4 regions of the Phyllobacterium sp. T2-21 genome follow, and region 2 is predicted to be linked to each of the others. Evidence: riboswitches for the same ligand, from Rfam matches in the RefSeq annotation. Region 2 holds a riboswitch; each other region holds the start of a gene.
The links. Region 2 has a riboswitch for cobalamin ahead of ACZ5FP_RS17470 (aromatic ring-hydroxylating oxygenase subunit alpha). Riboswitches for the same ligand answer to the same signal wherever they lie in the genome.
Positions count from the first base shown of each region.

Region 1 (2,194 bases), on a different replicon from region 2:
GCGATCCTGCCGCAATCCACCTCGCTGTCCTTCCCGTTCACCGTGCGTGAGATCGTCAAGCTGGGCATGACCAGCGGCCGCTCCGGTGTTTCGCGCCACAACGTGGACACACTGCCCGATGAAGCGCTTGAGCGCGTTGACCTCGCGGGTTTCGGCGGGCGGTTCTATCAGGAACTCTCCGGCGGCGAGCAGCAACGGGTGCAACTGGCGCGCGTCCTCTGCCAAGTCTGGCAGCCGGTGCTCGACGGCCAGCCGCGCTTTCTGTTCCTCGATGAGCCGGTGTCGAGCCTCGATATCAAACATCAGCTGATCATCATGCAGATTGCCCGCGACTTTGCCGATCGCGGTGGCGGGGTCATCGCTATCCTGCATGACCTCAACCTCACCTCCATGTTTGCCGACCGGGTCGTGGTCATGCACAGGGGGAGGGCCGATTCTGTGGGCACCCCCACGGAGGTCTTGACCGATGACCGCATCCTGCGCGTCTATGAATGTGCGCTCAAGGTGGGCGGTGTGCCCGGAAAATCCGTGCCGTTCGTCTTGCCGCAATCCGCAGCGTTCTGAGCAAGTGAAGATGCCGCTATCCACCTATTGACTAAAAACGGCGATTTGATACTAAATATAGATGTTATGGTTCTCCCCGAGTCGCAAGACCGGGAGCTAAGAGGGAAGCCGGTGAAATGTCCTGGACATTGATGCCGGCGCTGCCCCCGCAACTGTAAACAGCGAGTTGTTGTCGACAATGCCACTGGAGCCGCGCTTCGGGAAGGCCGACACCAGCGCCGACCTGTGAGCCAGGAGACCTGCCATGACATGATGAACGTCCACGGGCGGGGTGTCCCGGTGTGTCGCTTGCAATGGTCGGCCGCAAGCTGACCGGATTCTTGCACGCGTGCGCTCGACCTTTGCCCCCAACATTTGGGGTATAAGCACATGTCTCTTTCTCTTCAAACCACCCGCGCCGACGGTCAGTCGCCGGTTCGTCCCGCTGAACTGCAGCCATCATCCAGCGAGCCCGGCTATCGCGTCATTCGCCGCAATGGCTCGGTCACACCCTTCGACCCGCTGAAAATCACCGTTGCTCTCACTAAAGCCTTCCTCGCCGTCGAAGGCAACGTCGCTGCCGGTTCGCGCCGTGTGCACGATGTCGTCGAAGGCTTGACCGCCGACATCGTGACAACATTGAAGCGCCGCAGCAGTGAAGCCCGTCTGTTCCACATCGAGGATGTGCAGGATCAGGTCGAACTTGCCCTCATGCGCAGCGAAAACCACAAGGTCGCCCGCGCCTACGTGCTCTACCGGGAAGAACGCGCGCGAGAACGGGCGAAGCTGGTTGAACCCGTGGCCGAAACCGGCCCGTCCCTCAGCGTCACCCTGCTTGATGGGACCAGGGCACCGCTCGATGCGGCGCGCCTCGCCCGCATCATCGATGAAGCCTGTGAAGGACTTGAGGGGGTCAGCGCCGCACCGATCCTCAGCGAAACCCAGCGCAATCTTTACGACGGTATCACGCTCGATGAATTGTCGCTTGCGCCCATTCTGGCTGCACGCACACTCGTTGAAACAGAACCGAACTATTCCTTTGTCACCGCGCGGCTGCTTCTCGACAAACTGCGCCGCGAAGCCTTGAGCTTTGTCTTCGGCAGGCCCGAACAGGCGACCCAGCATGAAATGGCGGAGCGATACGCCGATTATTTCCCCGCCTATGTGAAGGCCGGCATTGAAGCCGAACTGCTCGATCCGGAACTCGCCCGCTTCGACCTGCGGAAAATATCAGCAGCCCTGAAGCCGGAACGCGACCTGCAGTTCCAGTATCTTGGCCTGCAGACATTGTATGATCGTTATCTCCAGCAGACACGCGGTATCCGGTTCGAACTGCCACAGGCCTTCCTGATGCGCGTTGCCATGGGCCTCGCCACCCGTGAGATCGACCGGGAAGCACGCGCCATCGAATTCTACGATCTGCTGTCGTCGTTCGACTTCATGGCTTCCACCCCGACCTTGTTCAATTCGGGCACGTTGCGCCCGCAGCTGTCCTCCTGCTTCCTGACCACCGTCGCCGACGATCTCGATGGCATCTTCAAGGCGGTGAAGGACAATGCGCTCCTGGCAAAATATTCCGGTGGCCTCGGCAATGACTGGACGCCCGTGCGTGGTCTTGGCGCCCATATCAAGGGAACCAACGGCGAAAGCC
Region 1 covers NZ_AP027915.1:130,402-132,595, reverse strand. Annotated here, with positions in the region: gene ACZ5FP_RS22750 (heme ABC transporter ATP-binding protein) at 1-564, shown strand, start outside; cobalamin riboswitch at 615-825, shown strand; gene ACZ5FP_RS22745 (ribonucleoside-diphosphate reductase subunit alpha) at 934-2,194, shown strand, end outside.
Region 1: another riboswitch for cobalamin. It lies ahead of ACZ5FP_RS22745 (ribonucleoside-diphosphate reductase subunit alpha); the one in region 2 lies ahead of ACZ5FP_RS17470 (aromatic ring-hydroxylating oxygenase subunit alpha).

Region 2 (2,194 bases):
TGCCGCCTATATGCCGCCGTCGCTGCCGGGTTTCTCGATTGAAATGAAACAGGCGTCGATCGAGGAATATCTCCACCGGCCATAGGAAAAGGGGCGGGGCTTCATCAGTCTGACAAAGAGCTGTCCTATGGCGGTTGCATCGTCTTCTCTCGTCACGGGGTTCCCATGCTCGACCTGATCAAGCCTTCGCTTGCCCGCTTTGCCGCCAGCCTGCACCCGGAACCGCCGGTGCATCTCGGCCGACGCTACAACGGCGCGGGCGTCTTTCAGCCGGAACCCGGCAATACGGTGGTCTGCCATCTGGTGAAGGGCTCCGAGTCGGAAGCCTCGGTCATTGCCGTGCGCGACCGGATGCTGGCGATGCCCGATGCCGGCCAACTGGCCTTTACCCCCGTCTCCAGCCTGCACATGACGCTGTTTCAGGGCATTATCGAATATCGCCGCCGCCCGTCCTATTGGCCAGATGATGTTCCACTGGAGACAAGCATCGACGACATGACGCGGCTTTACGTGGATCGCCTGCAGGATTTCGAGGGATGCGGACCATTCAACGTCGAGGTGATCGATGTCACGCCCGCAGGCCTGACCGTGGCCGGTGCGAGCGAATATGACGAGCGCATCATGCGCGCCTGGCGCGACGAACTGGCCGTGCCGTTCGGTTACCGGCATCCTGATCACGACACCTATGTCTTCCACATCACGCTGGCCTATCCGATCGCGCGGTTCCCGGATGAAAGGCTCGGGGCCTGGCAGGAACTTCTGGATGATTGCCTAGCATTCATCCGGCGTGAATCGCCGGTCATTGCGTTGAATCCGCCCGCATTCTGCAGTTTTGCCGATATGAATCATTTCGAGGAACTGGTGGTTCTGGATTGAACCAGAGGCCGTTTGATCGCCAATCTGCGACATAGTGTACACGCGCCCGGCGTGTCGTCTTACGTAAATGCGATGTCGTTTCCGCACCTATTCTTTTTGGGTGCCTGATGCTTTTATCGGGGCACTTGAGGTGCCGCTTTTCTAGGGAAGCGGAGAATTGGGAAGCCGGTCGGAAACCCGGCGCTGCCCCCGCAACGGTAGTGGAGTGAAACACGGCATAACAGCCACTGGGTCACAACCCCGGGAAGGCGTCGTGACAGCCGATACGGCAACTCCAGAGCCCGGAAACCAGCCTCGGTACCAAAAACCGACTGATCGCGGTGGGCGATCAAGGAGCATGATTCTGTGCGGGCACCAGCCGGTGGCTGGCCGTGCAGGCGTTCTTCCTCCGTCACCACCAGTCAGTTCTTTCGCAACATCGAGGCGAGGACACGACATGGATATACGCAACGAACTGCTCCGGAACCTGAGAAACCGGAAACCCGGCTACGGCCTTGAACAGTCTTTCTATTCCGATCCGGATTATTTCCGGCTGGATATGGAGAACATCTTTTATCGCGACTGGCTGTTCATCGGCCATGATTGCGAAGTCGCCAAGCCCGGCAACTTCTTCACGGTGCAGGTCGGCGACTATCCCGTGGTCATCGTGCGCGACCGCCAGGGCCAGATCCGGGCTTTTCACAATTCCTGCCGCCATCGCGGCTCGCGCGTCTGCTCGGCCGAGCGCGGCACGTCGGCCAAGCTCGTCTGCCCCTATCACCAGTGGACCTACGAGCTTGACGGGCGCCTGCTGTTCGCCCGCCAGATGGGCGATGATTTCGACGCCAGCCAGCACAGCCTGAAGCCGGTGCAGTGCGAAAGCGTCGGCGGTTACATCTTCATCTGCCTGGCGCAGAATCCTGTCGATTTCAGCGCGACGCGCGCGCTGATCGAACCCTATCTCGCGCCGCACCACCTCACCGAAACCAAGGTCGCCTATCAGAGCACCATCGTCGAAAAGGGCAACTGGAAGCTGGTCTGGGAAAACAACCGCGAGTGCTATCACTGCGTGGCCAATCATCCCGAGCTGTGCAAGACCTTCCCGGAAGCGCCGAGCGTGAGCGGTGTCCAGGGCGCCGCAGACGATCCGGAAATTGCCGCGCATTGGCAGCGTTGCGAAGCGGCAGGCCTGCCCAGCATTTTCCGCATGTCCGATGACGGCCAGTACCGCGCCACCCGTGTGCCGCTGCTGCGCGATGCGGAAAGCTATACGATGAGCGGGCGCCGCGCCGTCGGCCGGCAGCTCAGCGACAGTGTCAACGAGAAGCAGATCGGCTCG
Region 2 covers NZ_AP027912.1:3,521,215-3,523,408, reverse strand. Annotated here, with positions in the region: gene ACZ5FP_RS17480 (L-fuconate dehydratase) at 1-85, shown strand, start outside; gene ACZ5FP_RS17475 (DUF1868 domain-containing protein) at 166-876, shown strand; cobalamin riboswitch at 988-1,187, shown strand; gene ACZ5FP_RS17470 (aromatic ring-hydroxylating oxygenase subunit alpha) at 1,313-2,194, shown strand, end outside.

Region 3 (2,194 bases), 1.8 Mb from region 2:
AGGACTGCGATGGTTGTCACATCGAGACCGGCGACGAGCGCCAGCAATTCGCTGCGCGCCTTCGGGTCGAGGTGATTGGTGGGTTCGTCGAGAAACAGGATGTCCGGCTGCTGGGCGATGGCGCGCGCCAGCTGCACGCGCTGCCTTTCGCCGCCGGAGAGCGAGCCGATGGGACGGCGCGAAAACGCGGCGATCCCCGCGCGGAGCAGGGCTTCCGTCACGATATCCCGGTCCTTCGCCTTGGTCAGGGTGCCGGTGTGCGGAATGCGGCCAAGGGATACATAATCGTCAACCAGCAATTGCGGGTCCGGCATGTCGGTCTGGCCGACGAAGGCAAATCTCCTGGCCCGTTCCTTCGGCGGCAGCCGGTTTATTGCCGTGCCGTCGAGATGGATGCTGCCGGAGGAGGGGCGCAGCAGTCCGGCCAGCATGCGCAAAAGCGTGGATTTCCCCGCGCCATTCGGCCCGATAATGGCAAGTCGCGCGCCGCGCACGATGTCGAGCGATACCTCATCCACCAGCGTCTGGCCGGCGGTGCGGAACGTCACCTCGTCGGCACGCAGGGCGACATGGCTCATGGGCGGATATCCGTGACTGCAGGCAAGGCACATGGTGTCAAATCCCAACCGGTAAACGTCGTCGCGTTATCGCGGACGCGTCGTTCTCGTATAGTAACGTTATAACATTAGTCAATGCCTGATCTATCATAGGTGCGCCGGAATGCGTGCGAGTGTCTTGTCCCAAAGGCCTTGCGGGCGCTGTGATGCCTTGGACCAGCCATCGGCGAGCGCGTGATACATCCGGGCGAAGTCCAGAAGATCGGCAAAGTCCGTGGCGGGATCGATATCGCCGAAGAGATATTGCGCCTTGCCGGGCGCCCGGAACGCCACCGTGCAGGGTCGTTCGCAGCCCGCCATGCAGCCAACACCGCGCACCTCATAGCCGAGCTGGCCATCGAGTTCCGCCTGCAGCCTGTGGGCAAGGGCCTGTCCCGGTCGTGACAGTCCGTCAGCCGCCTTGCACAGGGTGCAGACGATAATCTGGTGGTCGGGTCTTGGCGTGGTCATGCCGGTGCCTTGCCTTGTGGACAAAGGTTAGGGGAACGCGGCCAATGCACCATCGCGACAATGCGGGAGAGGACATCGCATCGCTCCCGGCACACCCCGTCCGGTTCGAATTGTAGATGAGATGGCAGGTCTCCTGGCTCGCGGGTCTCAGCTTCGCCTTGCCTTCCCGACCTTCCGGTCAGTGGCATGTCAGGCATCGCTCACCGCTTACAGTTGCGGGGGCAGCCACGGTCTCGGTCCCTTTTGGGTACGCCTCACCGTGTTCCCTTTTCATCTCCCGCGTTGTCGTGCGGAAGAAACCATCGGCGCGGATGCTATGCGGCCAGCCGCGCAGTTGCAAGCACGTTTATGCGGCAATTTTTACCGCTGCCAAAATTTTTGGCAAATGAAAGATTTCAATTGGCCGGTAACGCGTTAGAGTGCGGGGAGCATTTGTGGAACCGCAGTTTTTTGAATCAGACTTTTGAGGCGATATGGCAATTCACGCAGCAGTCTATCATCTGACACATTACCGGTATGACCGGCCCATCATGCTCGGGCCGCAGATCATCCGGCTCCAGCCGGCACCCCATTCCCGGACAAAAGTTCTCAGCCATTCCCTGAAAGTCAGTCCGGCCAATCATTTCGTCAACCTGCAGCAGGACCCCTACGGCAATTTCCTCGCCCGCTTCGTCTTTCCCGAACCGGTGACGGAGCTGAAGATCGAGGTCGATCTCGTCGCTGATATGACCGTCTACAATCCATTCGATTTCTTTGTCGAACCGGTCGCCGAGACCTGGCCGTTCAGCTATCCCGAAGAGATCAGCGACGACCTGTCGATCTATATGAAACCGCAACCGGCCGGACCGCTGGTTTCGGCTTTCCTTGCAACCATCGATTGCAGCCCGACGAACACGGTGAATTTCGTCGTCGATCTCAACGCACGTATCCAGCGCGAGATCGGCTATGTCATCCGCATGGAAACCGGGGTTCAGGAACCAGACGCCACCTTGAACCTGCGCTCGGGATCGTGCCGGGATTCAAGCTGGCTGCTGGTGCAGGTGTTGCGCAATCTCGGTTTTGCCGCGCGGTTCGTCTCCGGCTATCTCATCCAGCTGAAGCCCGATCTTGTCGCCATCGATGGTCCC
Region 3 covers NZ_AP027912.1:1,641,586-1,643,779, forward strand. Annotated here, with positions in the region: gene ACZ5FP_RS08200 (ABC transporter ATP-binding protein) at 1-578, opposite strand, end outside; gene ACZ5FP_RS08205 (DUF1636 family protein) at 705-1,067, opposite strand; cobalamin riboswitch at 1,174-1,386, opposite strand; gene ACZ5FP_RS08210 (transglutaminase family protein) at 1,541-2,194, shown strand, end outside.
Region 3: another riboswitch for cobalamin. It lies ahead of ACZ5FP_RS08205 (DUF1636 family protein); the one in region 2 lies ahead of ACZ5FP_RS17470 (aromatic ring-hydroxylating oxygenase subunit alpha).

Region 4 (2,194 bases), 310 kb from region 2:
GAGTGCCGTCATGACAGATCTTTTCGCAACCAGAACGGACATCCTTCCGGCCCGCAAGATTGTCGGGCGGGTGAGCAGCCTGTTCCAGGCGCCGAAAGACAGTTTTGTCACCGCTGCCACGGACACGCTCGATCTCACCTTTGAAGGCATCCGCGGCGATTATCATGCCGGCCTGACGCGCCGGTCCGGCGGACGAGAGCCCTGGTATCCGCGCGGCACGGAGATGCGCAACGAACGGCATATTTCCGTTCTGGCGGCCGACGAGCTTGCAATGATTGCCAGCGCCATGGGCCTTGCGGAAGTCAAACCCGAATGGATCGGTGCCAACATGGTTGTCGATGGCATTCCCTCGCTTTCCATGCTGCCGCCGCGCACGCTGCTGTTCTTCGAAGGCGGCGTGACGCTGAAGGTCGACGGGCAGAACGCGCCGTGCAAGGTCGCCGGACGCTCCATCGCCGAGCGGGCGCAAACCTCCGATCACACCGCGACGGCGCTCGACTTCGTCAAGGCGTCGAAGCGGCTGCGTGGCATCGTCGTCTGGGTTGAAGTGCCGGGAATCATCCGTTCCGGTGAAAAAATCGATGCGCGCCTGCCGGAGCAATGGATTTATCCGGGCTGACGCTTGCGTCCTTCGCCGATCTGTGGCGAATGGAATGCAGGTCCGGTGCCTGCATGCAGGAGAATCGGGAAGCCGGTGCAAATCCGGCACGTGCCCAACGCTGTATAGGGGATGGGCCGCGCAGTTTGCCACGGGGAAACCCGGAAGGCGCGCGGTTCAGGTGAACCTCAGTCAGAAGACCGGCCGGACCGGATAGCCGAAACCGCACGGACAGCGGGGAGGTGTCAGGGCTCAGGGCAATCTGGCCCTCGCATTGTTGGGAGCAAACGATGCACGACTCTGCCTATGGTCCCGTGGCCGCCGCCGATTTTTCCGCGGACGAGCGCGCCGCCGTCTACAAAGCCATCCATACCCGCCGCGATGTGCGCGACCAGTTCCTGCCAAGGCCCGTCGACGACGATGTGCTGCTGCGGCTGCTCGATGCCGCCCATCACGCGCCGTCGGTGGGGTTCATGCAGCCGTGGAATTTCATTCTCATCCGCGATGCGGCGCGCAAGGCCGAGGTGCATCAGGCCTTTACCCGCGCCAATGCCGAAGCAAAGGCCATGTTCACCGACGAGCGCCAGGCGCTCTACGCGTCGCTGAAGCTTGAGGGCATCGTGAAGGCGCCGGTCAATCTGTGCATCACCTGCGACCGGACACGCGGCGGCGATGTCGTTCTGGGGCGCACCCATAACCGGCAGATGGACGTCTACAGCACCGTCTGCGCCGTGCAGAACCTGTGGCTGGCGGCGCGGGCGGAAGGCATCGGCGTCGGCTGGGTCAGCATCTACCACGACCGGGACATGCGCTGCATTCTGGCCATCCCCGATCATGTCGAGATCATCGCCTATCTCTGCATCGGCTATGTCGACCAGCTCTACGATCAGCCGGAGCTGCAAAAGCGCGGCTGGCGCGAACGGCTGCCGCTGGACCAGCTCATCTATGAAGATCAGTGGAATGCCGGCGCCGAAGTCAGCTCGGATCGTCTTCGTCCGGATCCAGCAGCCGCGTCGCCCGCCATTCCGTCAATTTCCGGTTGATGGCCTCGAGCACGAAGAAGCGGGCCGACTCCTTGTCATAGCCCTCGTCGCGCAGCGCATCGTAGTCCGTGTGCTGATGGCGGACATGGGCGACCGTGGCCAGCCACACCGCAATGGGTGGCGGCAGGCTTTTCATGTGCGGTGCCGTGGCGGCAGCGCGTATGGGCTCGGAATCCGAATAGGGTACGGCCGGCAAAAGCAGCGTCAGCGCCTTGCCGATGGCCCTTTGGCGGTTGGTTCCTGAACTCATTGCACTGTCTTCCCGCCGATTCGCTGATCGATATACCAGCCTATTTCAGACGCGACAAAATTTGCCGTCAACGGAAAAACAAAACTTGCCAAATCTGTATTTCTCACATAAACATATCTTTATATCTTTTGAGGATACCTTGATGGACAAACGTGATCTCAATCTTGACCTGATGGTCGATACGCTGAAGGCAGCGGCGGAACCCAGCCGCCTGCGCATTCTGGCGCTGTTGTCCCGGGGGGATCTGACGGTTTCCGATCTGACCTCCATCCTCGGGCAGTCGCAGCCGCGCGTCTCCCGCCA
Region 4 covers NZ_AP027912.1:3,208,831-3,211,024, reverse strand. Annotated here, with positions in the region: gene ACZ5FP_RS16050 (MOSC domain-containing protein) at 11-619, shown strand; cobalamin riboswitch at 646-821, shown strand; gene bluB (5,6-dimethylbenzimidazole synthase) at 889-1,641, shown strand; gene ACZ5FP_RS16040 (DUF2293 domain-containing protein) at 1,574-1,891, opposite strand; gene ACZ5FP_RS16035 (ArsR/SmtB family transcription factor) at 2,034-2,194, shown strand, end outside.
Region 4: another riboswitch for cobalamin. It lies ahead of bluB (5,6-dimethylbenzimidazole synthase); the one in region 2 lies ahead of ACZ5FP_RS17470 (aromatic ring-hydroxylating oxygenase subunit alpha).